2 regions of the Roseomonas haemaphysalidis genome follow, and region 2 is predicted to be linked to the other one. Evidence: riboswitches for the same ligand, from Rfam matches in the RefSeq annotation. Region 2 holds a riboswitch; the other holds the start of a gene.
What was found. A riboswitch is a leader RNA that binds a small molecule or an ion and turns the genes downstream of it on or off. The one in region 2 is predicted to bind glycine.

Region 1: linked by a shared signal. The riboswitch ahead of IAI59_RS02645 (D-amino acid dehydrogenase) and the one ahead of gcvT (glycine cleavage system aminomethyltransferase GcvT) in region 2 are both predicted to bind glycine.

The regions. Positions count from the first base shown of each region.
Region 1 is NZ_CP061177.1:579,899-588,228, reverse strand. Features, by position in the region: gene IAI59_RS02660 (efflux RND transporter periplasmic adaptor subunit) at 1-726, shown strand, start outside; gene IAI59_RS02655 (efflux RND transporter permease subunit) at 737-3,916, shown strand; gene IAI59_RS02650 (S1C family serine protease) at 3,998-4,978, shown strand; gene IAI59_RS02645 (D-amino acid dehydrogenase) at 5,015-6,268, opposite strand; glycine riboswitch at 6,319-6,400, opposite strand; glycine riboswitch at 6,404-6,492, opposite strand; gene IAI59_RS02640 (Bug family tripartite tricarboxylate transporter substrate binding protein) at 6,664-7,623, shown strand; gene IAI59_RS02635 (MBL fold metallo-hydrolase) at 7,684-8,330, shown strand, end outside.
Region 2 is NZ_CP061177.1:1,641,216-1,649,545, forward strand. Features, by position in the region: gene IAI59_RS07550 (DNA topoisomerase IB) at 1-143, shown strand, start outside; gene budC (meso-2,3-butanediol dehydrogenase) at 163-927, opposite strand; gene IAI59_RS07560 (NUDIX hydrolase) at 975-1,550, opposite strand; gene gcvP (aminomethyl-transferring glycine dehydrogenase) at 1,839-4,727, opposite strand; gene gcvH (glycine cleavage system protein GcvH) at 4,727-5,101, opposite strand; gene gcvT (glycine cleavage system aminomethyltransferase GcvT) at 5,113-6,219, opposite strand; glycine riboswitch at 6,271-6,357, opposite strand; glycine riboswitch at 6,362-6,462, opposite strand; gene IAI59_RS07580 (A/G-specific adenine glycosylase) at 6,662-7,711, opposite strand; gene IAI59_RS07585 (DUF721 domain-containing protein) at 7,717-8,262, shown strand.

The DNA.
Region 1 (8,330 bases), 1.1 Mb from region 2:
ACGCGCCGCGCCGCGCAGCGCGACGCCGAGGCCGGCATTGCCGAGGCGCGCGCCCGGCTGCGGCAGGCCGAGCTGGAGCGCAGCTGGACCGAGGTGCGCGCGCCGCATCCCGGCCGCGTGTCCGACCGCCGGGTGGATGCCGGCAACCTGGTGCAGGCGGGCGAAACCCTGCTGACCACCATCCTGGCGCTGGACCCGATCTATGCGGGCTTCGACCTCAGCGAGGCCGACCTTTTGCGCTTCCAGCGCCGCGGCGGCGCCCGCCCCGGCACGGATGCCGCCGGCGAGCCGGTGCGGCTGCGCCTGGCCGACGAGGCCGGCTGGGACCGCGAAGGCAGGCTGGACTTCCTGGACACGGCGCTCGACCGCCGCTCCGGCACGGTCCGGGCGCGGGCCACGGTCAGCAACCCCGACCTGCTGCTGGTCCCTGGCAGCTTCGCCCGGCTGCAGCTCCGCGCCGGGGAGGGCGACGTGCTCCTGGTGCCGGATGCCGCCATCGCCGCCGACCAGGCTGCGCGGGTGGTGATGACGGTGGCGGCCGACGGCACCGTGCGGGCCAAGCCCGTCACCCTCGGCCCCGTGGTGGATGGCTTGCGCGTGGTGCGCGGCGGGCTGCTGCCGAACGACCAGGTGATCACCGCCGGGCTGCACCTCGCCCGGCCCGGCGCGCGCGTGACGGCGGAGGTGCGGCCGATCGCCGCCCCCCGCCTCGCCGCCGCGCAGTGAGGGCAGGGCCATGCGCTTCGCCCAGTTCTTCATCTCGCGGCCGGTCTTCGCCTCGGTCATCTCCATCGCCATCGTGCTGGTCGGCATCATCGCCGGCCTGCGCCTGCCGATCAGCGAATACCCCGAGATCGCGCCGCCGACCGTGACCATCGCCGCCACCTATCCCGGCGCGTCCGCCGCCGTGATCGCCGAAACGGTGGCCGCCCCCATCGAGCAGGAGATCAACGGCGTCGAGGGCATGCTCTACGTGACCTCGCAGGCCACCGGCGACGGGCGGCTGTCCGTCAACGTCGTGTTCCGCCAGGGCGTGGACGTGGATCAGGCCCAGGTGCTGGTGCAGAACCGCATGGCGGTGGCCGAGGCGCGGCTGCCGGAGGAGGTGCGCCGGCTCGGCATCACCGTCCGCAAGGCCTCGCCCGACATCATGATGGTGGTGCACTTCACTTCGCCGGACGGCTCCCGGGACGAGCAGTACCTGTCCAACTACGTGATGCTGAACGTCAAGGATCGCATCGCGCGCCTCGATGGCATCGGCGACGTGCAGGTCTTCGGCGCGCGCGACTACGCCATGCGCGTCTGGCTCGACCCCGCCAAGGTGGCCGAGCGCGGGCTGACGCCGGGCGAGGTGGTGGACGCGCTCCGCCGCGCCAACGTGCAGGTGGCCGCCGGCGGGCTGAACCACCCGCCGACCGGCGCCTCCAACGGTGCCTTCCAGCTCAACATCCAGGCGCTGGGCCGGCTGCGCAGCGTGGACGAATTCGCCGACATCGTGGTGTCCACCAACGCGGACGGCGCGGCGCTGCGGCTGCGCGACGTGGCGCGGGTGGAGCTGGGCGCGCAGGACTATTCGCTCAGTGCATATCTGGACGCCGATCGCGCGGTGGCCATGCCGGTGTTCCAGCAGCCCGGCTCCAACGCCCTGGCCACCGCCCAGGCGCTGCGCGCCACGCTGGAACAGCTCAAGCAGGACTTCCCGCCCGGCATCGAGTACCACGCCGTCTACGACACCACCCTGTTCATCGAGCAGTCGATGGAGGCGGTGGTGCACACCTTCGTCGAGGCCATCGTGCTCGTCGTGCTGGTGGTGATCCTGTTTCTGCAGTCCTGGCGCGCTTCCATCATCCCGCTGGCGGCCATCCCGGTGTCCATCATCGGCACGCTGGCCTTCATGGCGGCGCTCGGCATCTCGCTGAACAGCCTGTCGATGTTCGGCCTGATCCTGGCCATCGGCATCGTCGTCGACGACGCCATCGTGGTGGTGGAGAACGTCGAGCGCCACATGGCCGCCGGCATGGACCCCGTGGCCGCCACGCGGCGCACCATGGACGAGGTGGGTTTCGCGCTCTTGGCCATCGCGCTGGTGCTCTGCGCCGTGTTCGTGCCCACTGCCTTTATCGAGGGGCTGTCCGGCGCCTTCTACCGCCAGTTCGCCGTCACCATCGCGGTGGCGACCCTGCTGTCGGCGCTGGTGTCGCTGACGCTGTCGCCCGCGCTCGCCGCCCTGCTGCTGCGGCCGCACGCGCATGCGGCGCCCACCGGCTGGCGCCGCTGGGCCGGCGCACCGTTCCGCGCCTTCTTCGGCGGCTTCAACCGGCTGTTCGACCGCATGTCGTCGGGCTACGGCAGCATGACGCGGCGGCTGGTGCGGCTGCCGGTGATCCTGCTGCTGCTGTTCGGCGGGCTGCTGGCGCTGACCGGGCGCAACGTCATGACCACGCCCACCGGGCTGATCCCGCCGCTGGACCGCGGCTACCTGATCGCCGCCTTCCAGCTGCCGCCCGGCGCCTCCTTCGCGCGCACCGACGCGGTGATCCAGCAGGCGACCAAGGACGTGCTATCCGTCCCCGGCGTCGCCAATTCCATCGCCTTCACCGGCTTCGACGGCGCCACCTTCACCAACGCGCCCAATTCCGGCGTGATCTTCGTCAACCTCGCCTCCTTCGAGGCGCGGGCGGCGGCGGGGCTGAGCTTCGGGGGCATCACCCAGGCCGTGCAGGCCAAGCTGATGCAGCAGCGCGAGGCGCTGGCGCTGGTCATCCCGCCGCCCTCGGTTTCGGGCATCGGCACCGGCGGCGGCTTCAAGCTGTTCGTGCAGGACCGCAGTGACCGCGGCGCCCGCGCGCTGGAGGAGGTGACGAACTCCATCGTCGCCGCCGCCAACGGGCAGACCGAGATCGCCATGGCCTTCACGCTGTTCAACACCCGCACGCCGACGCTGCGGGCCGAGGTGGACCGCACCAAGGCGGAGATGCTGGGCGTGCCGCTGTCGCGCGTGTCGGAAACGCTGTCCACCTACCTGGGCTCGGCCTTTGTCAACGACTTCAACATCCTCGGCCGCACCTTCCGCGTCACGGCGCAGGCGGAGGAAACCGCGCGCCTGACGCCGCGCGATGTCGAGCTGCTGCGGACCCGCAACATGGCGGGCGACATGGTGCCGATCGGCGCGCTGGCGACGCTGGAAGCCGATACCGCCGCCTACCGCGTGCCGCGCTACAACCTCTACCCCGCCGCCGAGGTACAGGGCGCCGCCGCCCCCGGCGTGTCCACCGGCCAGGCGATCGCGGCCATGGAGCGCCTGCTGCGCGACAAGCTGCCGCCCGGCTACGGCTTTGAGTGGACCGAGATCGCGTTGCAGGAAACCAGCCAGGGCAACACGGCGCCGATCGCCTTCGGGCTGGCGGTCATCTTTGTTATCCTGCTGCTGGCGGCGCTGTACGAAAGCTGGCTCTTGCCGCTGGCGGTGGTGCTGATCGCGCCGATGTCCGTGCTGGCGGCGCTGGCCGGCGTGGTGTGGCGGGGCCTCGACAACAACGTGCTGGTGCAGGTGGGTCTGGTGGTGCTGATCGGGCTGGCGGCCAAGAACGCCATCCTGATCGTCGAGTTCGCCCGCCACGCGGAAAGCGAGGGCATGACCCGCTGGCAGGCGGCGGAAGCGGCGGCGCGCACCCGGCTGCGGCCGATTCTGATGACCTCGCTGGCCTTTATCCTGGGCGTGCTGCCGCTGGCCATCGCGACGGGCGCGGGGGCGGAGATGCGGCAAAGCCTCGGCACCGCGGTGTTCGCCGGCATGCTGGGCGTGACCGGCTTCGGGCTGGTCTTCACGCCGGTCTTCTACGTGGTCGCCCGCGCCATGGCGCGGCGCGACCGCCCGGCGCGGCCGGAGGCGCTGGCCGTCCCGGAAGCCCGATAGCGGCCGGCGTGCCACCGGAGGCCGCCGCCGGGCGTTACCCCGGCTGCGACCGCGACGACAGGCAGGACAGGAGGCAAGGCCATGGCAGCAGCAGACGACGAGGACCGGGTTCCGGAGCCCCTGCGCCCGCGGCCCGAGGACTATGCCTACGACCTGGACCAGGCGCTCTCTGCCGTCGTGACCCTGCATGCCAGGGTGCCGGAGGACGCCTTCACCGCCGGCACCCTGGGCACGGAGCGGCTGGGCAATGCCGTGCTGATCCGTGACAGCGGCCTGCTGCTGACCATCGGCTACCTGGTGACCGAGGCGCAGGAGATCTGGCTGACCACCGCCACGGGCCGCGTGGTGGCCGGCCATGTGCTGGGCTACGACCAGGTGACCGGCTTCGGGCTGGTGCAGGCGCTGGGCTCGCTGGGCGTCCCGGCGCTGCCGCTCGGCCGCTCCTCCGAGGTGCCGGTGGGCGCCCAGGTGGTGTTCGCCGGCGCCGGCGGCCGCGCCGGGGCGCTGGCGGCGCGGGTGGTGTCGCGCCAGGAATTCACCGGCTACTGGGAATACGTGCTGGACGAGGCGCTCTACACCGCCCCGGCGCACCCGCTGTGGGGTGGCGCCGCGCTGCTCAACCCGGCGGGCGAGGTGGTGGGCATCGGTTCCATCCAGCTGGGTCACGACCCCGGCGATGGCCGCGTGCGGGTGCTGAACATGAGCGTGCCGGTGGACCTGCTGGCGCCCATCCTGGACGAGATGCTGACGCTGGGCCGCCCGGCCCGCCCGCCGCGCCCGTGGCTGGGCGTGTCCGCCAGCTCGGACGAAGGGCAGGTGGTGCTGGTGGGCGTCACGCCGCGCGGTCCGGCGGCGCGGGCCGGGTTGCGCAAGGGCGACGTGGTGCTGGCGGTGGACGAAACGCCGGTGAGCGACATCGCCGCCTTTTTCCGTGCCCTTTGGGCGGTGGGCGATGCCGGCGCCAGCATTCCCCTGACGCTGGAGCGCGAGGACGACCGCTTCGAGGTCAGCGTCACGTCCGGCGACCGGCAAAGCTTCCTGAAGGCCGCGCCGCTGCACTGAGGCGGCAGCGCGGCCCCCAGGGGCCCCCAGGGGCCGCTAGGCGGCGGCCCGCAGGCCGGTGCCGGCCGCCGCATCCACCGCATCCGCCGCCATCTGCGCGGTGGCGGCCGACAGCGTCCAGCCCAGGTGGCCGTGCCCGGTGTTGTAGAACACGCCCGGGCGGCTGCCGGCGCCGACGCGCGGCATCAGGTTGGGCGTCATCGGGCGCAGTCCGGCCCAGGGCACCACGCGCGCGGTGGACACGCCGGGGAACAACTGCTGCACCCAGTCCACCAGCGGCTTCACCCGGTCGGCGCGGATGTCGCGGTTTTCGCCGTTGAACTCGGCGGTGCCGGCGACGCGGAAGCGGTCCTCGCCCAGGCGGCTGGTGACGATCTTGGTGGCATCGTCCAGCAGGCTGACCTGTGGCGCCGCCTGCCGGCTTCCAGCATCGTCCAGCTGCACCGTGATGGAATAGCCCTTCACCGGGTAGACGTTGACCCGGTCCCCCAGCATGGCGGCGAAGCGGCGGCTGGCCACGCCGGCGCAGATCACCACCTGGTCCACCGCCAGCACCTCGCCCGCGCCCTGCGGGCCGCCGGCGGGGCGCCAGTCGATGCGGAGCCCGCCCTGCTGGTGGGCGATGCCCGTCACCTCGGCGTCCAGCAGAAAGCGCGCGCCGCGGCGCTGGCAGGCCTCGGCCAGCCCGCGGGTGAACTTGTGGATGTCGCCCGTGGAGTCGGACGGCGTGAAGAAGCCGCCGTGCCACTGCCCGCCCAGCGCCGGCTCGATCCCGCGCATCTCCTCCGGCGTCACGGCCGCGCGGTCGAGGCCGCCTTCGCGCAGCAGGCCGTTGACGCGGGCGGCGGCATCGAAGCCCGCCTTGTCGCGGTAGACGTGCAGAATGCCGCGCCGGCGCAGGTCGAAGTCGATGTTCTCGCGCTCGGCGATGCCGAACAGCTGCGCCCGCGCCGCGATGGCCAGCCGCGTGGTGGCGATGGTGTTGTCGCGGTACTGCGGGATGCGGCCGACGAACTCGCCCAGCCAGCCGTATTTGTGCAGCCCGGGGCGCGGGTTCAGCAGCAGCGGCGCGTCCCGCCGCAGCATCCACTTCATGCCCTTGGCGATGGTGGACACGCTGTTCCACACCTCGGCGTTGCTGGCCGAAAGCTGGCCGCCGTTGGCGAAGGAGGTTTCCATCGCGGCGTAGCGGTGGCGGTCCAGCACGATGACGGAATGCCCGCGCTCCAGCAGCGCATAGGCGGTGGTGACGCCGGTGATGCCGGCTCCGATGATGGCGACCGTGCTCATGACGGGCTCCAGGCAAGGGTTTGCGGCACGGCCCGTGCCGTTCCGCCCCCATCTGTCCTGTTACCTGAGAGCGTGACCGGCGCTGCCGCCGGCATCCCCTTCGGTGGGCGCGCGAGGCGCCTCTCTCCAGATCGTCCCCGGCATGCGGTCCCTGGTGCCTGAGAGTTTCCCGGGGGGTTGCTCCGTCGGCGGCGGCCGGAACCGCGCTCTCCCGCATGCCGTGCATGGACAAGGAGAAGCATCCACCTTTCCCCTGCCGGGCGTCAACGGGAATCCGCGTCCGGCCGCCGCCGCTGTCGCCCGGCGCGGCATGGCTTTAGGCTGCCGACGGGGCCTGGCGGAAGCCGCGCCAAGCGGACCGCCGGCCCCGGGAAATTACAGGAAAGCCGCGTTCCATGCGACACATCCTGGCCATGCTCGGCCTTTGCCTGCTCGCCTTCCCGCCGCCCGCCCGGGCGCAGCTGCCGGACCGGCCGCTGCGCATCATCGTCCCCTCGCCCCCGGGCGGCACCGGCGACATCGTGGCGCGCCTGCTGGCGGAGGCCGTCTCGACCCGGCTGCCGCGCGGCGCCGTGGTGGACAACCGCGCCGGCGCCAACGGCAACATCGGCATGGGCGAGGCGCAGCGCGGCGCTGCGGACGGCTCCGTGCTGGTGCAATGCGCCTTTGGCCCCTGCGGCGCCAACCCCTCGCTCTACGCGCAGCCGGGCTACGAGCTGGACGGCTTCGTGCCCGTGATCCTGACCGGCGCGGTGCGCAACGTCATGGTCACGCGCCGCGGCTTTCCCGCCCGCACCCTGCCGGAGGTGATCGCGCTGGTGCGCGCCAAGCCTGGTACCGTCACCTTCGCCTCGTCCGGCGTCGGCGCCTCCAACCACCTGGGGCCGGAGCTGCTGCGCACGCGCTTCGGGCTGGACTGGGTGCATGTGCCGTATCGCGGCAGCGGCCCCGCCATCACGGACCTCGTCGCCGGCACGGTGGACGTGTTCTTCGACAACCTGCCGTCCATCCTGCCGCAGATCCGCGCGGGCGCGGTGCAGCCGGTCGCCACCCTGGCGGCCGGGCGCCTGCCGGAGCTGCCCGACCTGCCGACCTTCGCCGAGGCCGGCGCGCCCGGCGTGGTGATCGACAGCTGGTTCGGCTTTCTGGCGCCGCCGCGCACGCCGCCGGCGGTGGCCGAGGCGCTGAACGCCGCCTTCGACGAGGCCCTGCGGCGGCCCGAGGTGCGGGAGCGGATGCAGGGCGCCGGCGTGGTGCCGCTGGGCGGCGGCACCGCCCGCATGGCGGAGCAGGTGCGCTCGGAAACGCAGCGCTGGGGCGAGGTGATCCGGGCCAACGGCATCCGCGCCGAATAGCGGGGGGATTCTTTCCCACCCGCTTCCATGCTTCACTCCTCCGGGCAAGGAGACGGCCACATGCACTTCACCCTTGGCGACGTCCGCGTCGACCTCGTGCTCGACATGGATGTCTTTCCCCTGCCGGCCGCGCGCATCATGCCGGGGCGCGACCTCGGCGAGCTGCTGCCCCACCGGGCGCTGCTGGAGCCCGACCACATGGACTTCGCGCGTGGCGACCTGCTGCTGGGCATGCAGGCGCTGCTGCTGCGGCTGCCGGGGCTGACCGTGCTGGTGGACACCTGCGTGGGCGAGCACAAGGAGCGCCCGGCCCACCCGCACTGGCACCGCCGCGCGGCCAGTGGCTTTCTGGACGCGCTGGGCGTGCCGCCGGAAGCGGTGGACGTGGTGCTGTGCACCCACCTGCACGCCGACCACGTGGGCTGGAACACCCGCCTGCGGGACGGCCGCTGGGTGCCGACCTTTCCCCGCGCCCGCTACCTGGTGGGGCGGCGGGAGCTGCAATACTGGCAGGCGCGCGCCGCCGCCGAGCCCGGCGTCAGCCACGGTGCCTTCGCCGACAGCGTGCAGCCGCTGCTGGACGCCGGCGTGGTGGACGCGGTGGCGGATGGATACGAGCTGGCGCCCGGCCTGACGCTGAAGCCGCTGCCCGGCCACACGGTGGGGCAGATGGGGCTGTGGCTGGAACGCGCGGGCGCGCGCGCCAT
Region 2 (8,330 bases):
AGGGCGCCCTGCTGGTGCAGGTGCAGCAGGAGGTCGAGGCCGAGCTGCGCGAGGACCTGCCCAGCCTGAAGCCGGAGGAAGCCGCCGTGCTGGCCTTTCTGCACCAGCGGCTGGACCGCATCGCCAAGGCGGGGCGGCACTGACCACCGCCCCGCGGCACCACTAGCCCTGCGGCGGTTGGCCGTTGGAGGCCGACAGTCCGCCATCCACCGGCAGGTTGACGCCATTGACGAAGCGCGCGTCGTGGCTGGCCAGAAACGCGATGACGTCCGCGATCTCCTCCGGCTCCGCCGGGCGGCCGAGGGGGATGCGCTCGGCGAACTTCTGCATCAGCGGCGCATTGTCCTTCATGCCGGCGGACATTTCCGTGATGGTCAGCGAGGGGGCCACCGCATTGACCCGCACGCCCTGGCCGCCAAGCTCCAGCGCCAGCGCGCGCGTCAGGTTCGCGACCGCGCCCTTGGCGGCATTGTAGGCGCTCATGCCCCAGTCGCCGCCGAGGCCGGACACGGACGCGGTGTTGACGATGTTGCCCCGGCTTTCCAGCAACTTCGGCAGCATGGCGCGGATGCAGAAGAACACCCCGTCCACGTCCGTCGCCATCACGCGGTGCCAGTCCTCCACCGCCAGTTCCAGGAACGGGCCGCTCTTGGCGATGCCCGCGTTGTTCACCAGCACGTCGATGCGGCCGAACTTCGCCACCGTGGCCGTGGCCAGCGCCTCGGCCTCCGCCTGGTGCGACACGTCGGCCGGGTGCACCAGCGTCCGCTCCGCCGCCATGCCGGCGGCGACCTCACGCAGCTTTTCCTCGCGCCGGCCGACCAGCACCACGCTGGCACCGTCCTGGCCGAAGCGCCGCGCCGTGGCAGCACCGATGCCGGAACCCGCGCCGGTGACCACCACCACCTTGCCCTCGAAGCGTGCCATGCGGATATCCTTCCCTGCGGTTCGCAGCAGCAACGCGCCGCGCGGGGCTAGGTTGGCCGCAGCGCCAGGTCCAGCCGCCCCGCCGCCGCCAGCGCCAGCAGCAGCGCCGAGACGTGCATGGCCTGCGGCAGCATGCCGGACGGCAACCCTGCCAGCACCTCGGCCAGGGCCGGTGTTTCCACGACGATGTCCTCGCCCGCCTCATGCGCCATGGCGGCGCCGGCCTGCACGCCCAGCGCCAGCACGGTGTGGCAGCGGTTGCGGTGCGTGGCGGTGTTGGGATGCAGGCTCGCCACGTGCCGGATGTCCTGGGCCGTGAAGCCGGTTTCCTCCCGCAGCTCCCGCGCCGCCGTGTCCAGCGGCGAGGCATCGCCAGCGTCCATGGCGCCCGCCGGCAGTTCCAGCGTGTGGGCGCGGGCGCCGTGGCGGTATTGCCGCACCAGCACGATGCGATCGTCGTCGGTCAGCGCCACCACCTGCACCCAGTCCGGATAGCCGAGGGTGTAGAACGGGTCGAGCAGGTTGCCGCGCGCGTCGCGCACCGCATCGGCGGTGACGTCGATCCAGCGGTCGCGCAGGGCGCTGCGGGTGGAAAGGACTTTCCAGGGGGCGAAATCGGTCATGGCGGGCATGGTGCTTGGAATGGGGCGGTTGGCCAAGGGGGCGCTGCCCCCCTGGACCCCCCCGCTGGGGGACAGTGTCCCCCCAGACCCCGCCATCAGGAAGCATGGCGCCTGACACCGCGGGGCGCGCCATCGAATTGTCTTCAAAATCCACCGGCGCCGCGCGTCAGTCGCCGGGGGTTCAACACCCCCGGCGCGCAGGTCCCGCCACAGCCGGGAATGCCGGGGTCCGGGGTGGCTCAGCCACCCCGGCGGGGGTCCAGGGGGCGGAGCCCCCTGGCCTTCGCCTTACTCCGCCGCGATCTGCTGCGCGTTGGCGTAGTCTTCCAGCGGCGCGCAGGTGCAGATCAGGTTGCGGTCGCCATACACATTGTCCACGCGCTTGACCGGCGGCCAGTACTTGTTGGCGGCGACGTAGGGCAGCGGGAAGGCGGCCTCTTCGCGAGAATACGGGTGCGACCATTCCTCCGCCATCACCTCGGCGGCGGTGTGGGGCGCGTTCTTCAGCGCGTTGTCCACCTTGTCCATGCGGCCCTGCTCCACCGCGCGGATCTCGGCGCGGATGGCGATCATGGCGTCGCAGAAGCGGTCCAGTTCCGCCTGGGTCTCGCTTTCGGTGGGCTCCACCATCAGCGTGCCGGCGACGGGCCAGGACATGGTGGGCGCGTGGAAGCCATAGTCCTGCAGGCGCTTGGCGATGTCCTCCACCAGCACGCCGCCGCCCTGCTGGAAGCCGCGGCAGTCCAGGATGCACTCATGCGCCACCATGCCGCGCGCGCCCTTGTAGAGCACGGGGAAGTGCCCATCGAGCCGCTTGGCGATGTAGTTGGCGTTGAGGATGGCGACCTGCGTGGCGCGCGTCAGCGCCTCCGCGCCCATCATGCGGATATAGGCGTAGGAGATGGGCAGGATCGACGCGCTGCCGAAGGGCGCGGCCGAGACCGGGCCGTAGCCGGTGGCGGGGCCGCCCTCGGCCAGCAGCGGGTGGTTGGGCAGGTGCGGGGCGAGGTGCGCCGCGACCCCGATCGGCCCGACGCCCGGGCCGCCGCCGCCATGCGGGATGCAGAAGGTCTTGTGCAGGTTCAGGTGGCAGACATCGGCGCCGATGCGGCCGGGGGCGGTGAGGCCCACCTGCGCATTCATGTTGGCGCCGTCCATGTAGACCTGCCCGCCGGCCGCGTGCACGGCGCCGCAGATGCGGACGATCTGCTCCTCGAACACGCCATGCGTGGAGGGGTAGGTGATCATCAGCGCCGACAGCTTCTCCGCATGCTGCGCGATCTTGGCATCGAGGTCCGCGAGGTCGACGTTGCCGTCGCGGTCGCAGCCCACCACCACCACGCGCATGCCGACCATGGCGGCGGAGGCCGGGTTGGTGCCGTGCGCCGAGGATGGGATCAGGCAGATGTCGCGCTGGTCCTGGCCATTGGCCAGATGGAAGGCGCGGATCGCCAGCAGTCCGGCATACTCGCCCTGGCTGCCGGCGTTGGGCTGCAGCGAGACGGCGGCGAAGCCGGTGATGGTGGCGAGCCAGTCCTCCAGCTGCCGGATCATCGCGATGTAGCCCTGCGCCTGGTCGGCCGGCACGAAGGGGTGCATCTCGCCGAAGCCGGGGAAGGTGACGGGGATCATCTCCGCCGTCGCGTTCAGCTTCATGGTGCAGGAGCCGAGCGGGATCATGCTGCGGTTCAGCGCCACGTCCTTGTCTTCCAGCCGCTTCAGGTAGCGCAGCATGGAATGCTCGGCGTGGTGGGTGTGGAACACCGCCGCCGTCAGGATCTCGGACTTCCGCTCCAGAACAGCGGGGATGCCGCCGGCGGTGGCCTCCAGCGTGGCGCCGAACAGGCCCGCCAGCGTCGCGAGTTCCGCGCGCGTCACGGTCTCGTCCAGCGCGATGGCCAGCGCGCCGCCGTCCAGCTTGCGCAGGTTGAAGCCCTGCTCAAAGGCGGCGTGGTAGATGGCGTCCGTCTTGTCGCCGGTTTCCACCGTGACGGTGTCGAAGAAGGCGTCATGGCGCAGCGTGAAACCGGCGGACTTGGCAGCGCCCGCCAGAAGCTTCGCCTGCAGCGCCACCCGCTGGGCGATGCGACGCAGCCCCTCGGGGCCGTGCCACACGGCGTACATGCCGGCCATCACGGCAAGAAGCACCTGCGCGGTGCAGATGTTGCTGGTCGCCTTTTCGCGGCGGATGTGCTGCTCGCGCGTCTGCAGCGCCAGGCGCATGGCGGGCTTGCCGGCGGCATCCAGCGACACGCCGACCAGGCGCCCCGGCATCAGCCGCTTCAGCCCGTCCTTGACCGCCATGAAGGCGGCATGCGGGCCGCCATAGCCCATCGGCACGCCGAAGCGCTGGCTGGAGCCGATGACCACATCCGCGCCCATCTCGCCCGGCGCGCGCAGCAACACCATGGACAGCGGGTCGGCGGCGACGATGGCCAGCCCCCCGGCCGCCTGCACGGCGGCGATCTCGGGCGACAGGTCGCGCAGCTCGCCGGTGGTGCCGGGATACTGCAGCAGCAGCGCGAAGGGCTTTTCGCTGCCGCAGGCGGCCACGACCTCGGCCGGGGCCACGACGCTGACGGTCAGCTTCAGCGGCTCGGCGCGGGTGCGCACCACGGCGATGGTCTGCGGGTGCACGTCGGCGGCCACCAGGATGGTGCGCGACTTCTGCTTGTTGGAGGCGAGCGCGATGGCCATCGCCTCGGCCGCCGCCGTCGCCTCATCCAGCAGCGAGGCGTTCGCCACCGGCAGGCCGGTGAGGTCGGTCACCATGGTCTGGAAGTTGACCAGCGCTTCCAGCCGCCCCTGGGCAATCTCCGCCTGGTAGGGGGTATAGGCGGTGTACCAGCCCGGATTCTCCAGCACGTTGCGGAGAATGACCGGCGGCACGTGGGTGCCGTGGTAGCCCATGCCGATCAGTGACTTCTTGAGCACGTTCTTTTCGGACAGCGCGCGCAGCTCGGCGATGGCCTCGGCTTCCGTGGCCGGCGCCGGCAGGGTGGAGAAGTCCTGGCCGCGGATGTCGGCCGGCACGGTGCGGTCGGCCAGCGCGTCCAGGCTGTCGACGCCCACCACCTTCAGCATGGCGGCGATCTCGGCCCCCGACGGGCCGATATGCCGGGCGGCGAAGGCGCCGTGGTCTTCCAGCGCGCTCAGCGCGTCGAGGGCCGAGGTCATCAGAGGCTGTCCACGAAGGCGGCGTAGTCGGATTCGCTCATCAGGGCCTCCACGGCGGCGGGGTCGGCCGCCTCGATCTTGAAGAACCAGCCGTCGGCGGTGGGCGCCGAGTTGGCCAGCGAGGGGTTGTCCACCAGCGCATCGTTCACCGCGACCACCTTGCCGGCGATCGGCGCGTAGACGTCGGACGCCGCCTTGACGCTTTCGACCACCGCCACGGCCTCCTCGGCCGCGACCTCACGCCCGGCCTCGGGCAGTTCCACGAACACCACGTCGCCCAGCGCGGTCTGCGCGTGGTCGGTGATGCCGATGGTGGCCACGCCACCTTCCAGCCGCACCCACTCGTGGTCCTTGGTGTACTTGGTTTCAGCCATGACAGGGCTCCTCAGCGAATGTAGCGGTGGGGAAAGAAGGGGGTGGCCGCGACGCGGGCGGGCGAGGCCTTGCCGCGCACCATCAGGTCCAGCGCCGTGCCGTCGGCGGCATGCCCGCGCGCCACGTAGCCCATGGCGCAGGGGCCGTTCAGGCTGGGGCCGAAGCCGCCGCTGGTGATCTCGCCGACCACGTCGCCGCCCACCTGCACGGGGGTGTGGCCGCGTGCCGGCTGCCGGCCGTCGGGCAGGATGCCGACGCGCAGGCGCTTCGGGCCGTTGTCCAGCTCCTCGCGCACGCGGTCCGCGCCGGGGAAGTTCCATTCGGTGCGGCGGCGCTTGCCGATGGTCCACACCAGATTGGCTTCCACCGCGCTGGTCGTCTCGTCGATATCGTTGCCATACAGGCACAGCCCGGCTTCCAGGCGCAGCGAGTCGCGCGCGCCGAGGCCGGCCGCCGTGGCGCCCGGCAGGGCCAGCAGCGCGCGGGCGAGGCTTTCGGCCTCCTCCGCCGGCACGGAGATCTCCACGCCGTCCTCGCCGGTGTAGCCACTGCGGCTGACCAGCGTGGGGATGCCGGCGATCTCCACCGCCAGCACGTCCATGAAGCGCATGCCGGCGACGGCGGGCGCGATGGTGGCCAGCGATGCCACGGCGCCCGGGCCCTGGAAGGCCACCAGCGCGCGGTCCGGCAGGCGCTTCAGGGACACGCCGGAGGGCAGCGCCGCCTCGATCGCCGCGTAGTCCACCGCCTTGCGGCTGGCGTTGACCACCAGGAACAGGCGGTCGCCGAGATTGGCGACCATGAAGTCGTCCAGGATGCCGCCGGCTTCCGTGGTCAGCAGCCCGTACTTCTGGCGGCCCGGCTTCAGGATCTGCACGTCGGCCGGCGTCAGGCGCTCCAGCGCCGCGGCGGCGCCTTCGCCCACCAGCTCGGCCTGTCCCATGTGGGACACGTCGAACAGCGCGGCACCGGCGCGCGTCGCCAGATGCTCGGCCATGATGCCGGCGGGGTACTGCACGGGCATGGCATAGCCCGCGAAGGGCACCATCTTGCCGCCCAGCTCCCGGTGCAGGGAGGCGAGGGGGGTTTCCAGAAGCGTTTCAGTCGTATCGGCCACGCAGCCTCCATCGCCGCGCCTGCGCGCGGCGTGTCCGGGTTCGTGGCCCCCCTCTGTCCGATGACCTGAGAGATTCAGCGCGAAAGCCTCGCGCCTTACTCCGTCGGTGCCGGCGCTCGCGCGCCGGGCTTTCCAGAGTCCCCTTCCCCACGCGGTTCCTGGTGCCTGAGCGTTTCCGGGGGCCGGTTGCGCCTTCGGCGACGGCAGGGCGCCTTGCCTGCCATGCTCTCCCGCGCGGGATCAGCGGGTGGGGTTCTCTCTGCCCGAGCAGCGGGCGCGAGGCAACGGTGCAGAAGGTCGGGGAAAAGAATTCCCCCGAGCCCCCATCTTTCTTTTGCCTGTTTGCCGGTCAGAACCACGGTGAGGGCCCGCCTGACCGCCCAACCCGGCGCCATCAAGCAGAAAAAGGATGGGGGTCCGGGGGAATTCCTTCCCCCGGCCTTTACCCCATCGCCCCCTCGCTCTCCGCCAAGTCGAGCAGCTTCTGCATGGTCCCCGGCAGCGCGGCCCGCGCGGCGGCCAGCGTCATCCACTCGCCGTCGCGCAGGTTGGCGCCGGGCGGCGCGGTGGCGACCCGCAGCGCCATGTGCAGCTCGAAATGCGTGAAGCCGTGCTTCGCCTCGCCGTCCAGCGCCCGCCAGTCCAGGCCGGGCAGGGGGGCGAAGGGCGGGATCTCGGCGTCGGTCCAGGGGGTTTCGCGCCAGGGGGTGCCGGGCAATTCCAGCATGCCGCCCAGCAGGCCGGTGGGCGGGCGGCGGCGCAGCAACAGGCGGCCGGTGCCGTCCAGCAGCAGGAAGTGCACGCCGCGCTTCAAGGGGCGGGCCTTCTTGGCCGCCTTGCGCGGCAGGCTGGGGGCGAGGCCGGTGCGGAAGCCCTCGCAGTCCGAGCGCCAGGGGCACAGGGCGCAGGCCGGGCTGCGCGGCGTGCAAATGGTGGCGCCGAGGTCGAACAGGGCCTGCACGAAATCCGATGGCCGGGCGCGGGCGGCGTCCTGCTCCATCCAGCGGCGGGCCAGGGCGGCCAGCGCCGGGCGGGCGCCGGGCAGCGGGGCCTCGATGGCGCCGAGCCGGGCGGTGACGCGCTCGACATTGCCGTCCAGCGGCACGGTGGGGCGGCCAAAGGCGATGGCGGCCACGGCGGCGGCGGTATAGGCGCCGATGCCGGGCAATGCCCGCAGCTCGTCCTCCGTGTCGGGAAAGCCGCCGCGCGCCACCACGGCCTGGGCGCAGGCGTGCAGGTTGCGGGCGCGGGCGTAGTAGCCGAGCCCGGCCCATTCCTCGGCCACCGCGTCCCAGGGGGCGGCGGCGAGGGTTTCGACATCCGGGAAGCGAACCAGGAAGCGGCGCCAGCGCGGGCCGACGGCGGCGACCGTGGTCTGCTGCAACATGACCTCGGAGAGCCATATACGGTATGGATCGCGCGTCGCTTCCCGCCAGGGCAGGGTGCGGCGGTGGCGGTCGTACCATTCGAGAAGCAGGGAGGCGGCGGGCAGCACGTATGCAGCAAAAGGACCGGAACGGCGGCGGCGCAACCCCCCCGGCGGCGAAAACCGCGCAAAAGCCGGCCCTGGCGCCCGATGGCGGCCCCGGATGGCGGTCGGACCGCGGGCCACGCGCGCTGGGCGCGCTGCTGCCGGCGCTGACCCGGCCGGTGTTCCGCAAGCGCAGCCCGGCGGCGGCGCAGCTGATCATCGACTGGCCGCAGATCGCGGGGCCGGTGCTGGCGGCGCAGACGGTGCCGCGCGGCGTCTCCGGCGGCACGCTGACGCTGGCCTGCTCCGGCCCGGTGGCGATGGAGCTGCAGCACCTGGCACCGCAGCTGATCGGGCGCATCAACACCGCCATGGGGCAGGCGCTGGTGCAGCGGCTGCGCTTTGTGCAGGCGGCGCTGCCGCCGCGCCGGCCACCGCCACCCAAGCCCGCGGCGGTGGCGCTGCCGGACGCGCTGGCCGCCCGTCTGGAAGGCGTGGAGGACCCGGAGTTGCGGGCGGCTCTGGCAAGATTGGGCCAGGGGGTTTATCGGGGGCGCCGAAACGCCGGTTGACGGCTGGCGGCGCGGCCGCCGCGACCCTATCTGCCGCCGCACATCGCTGTTCCAAGCCACCTGAGGAG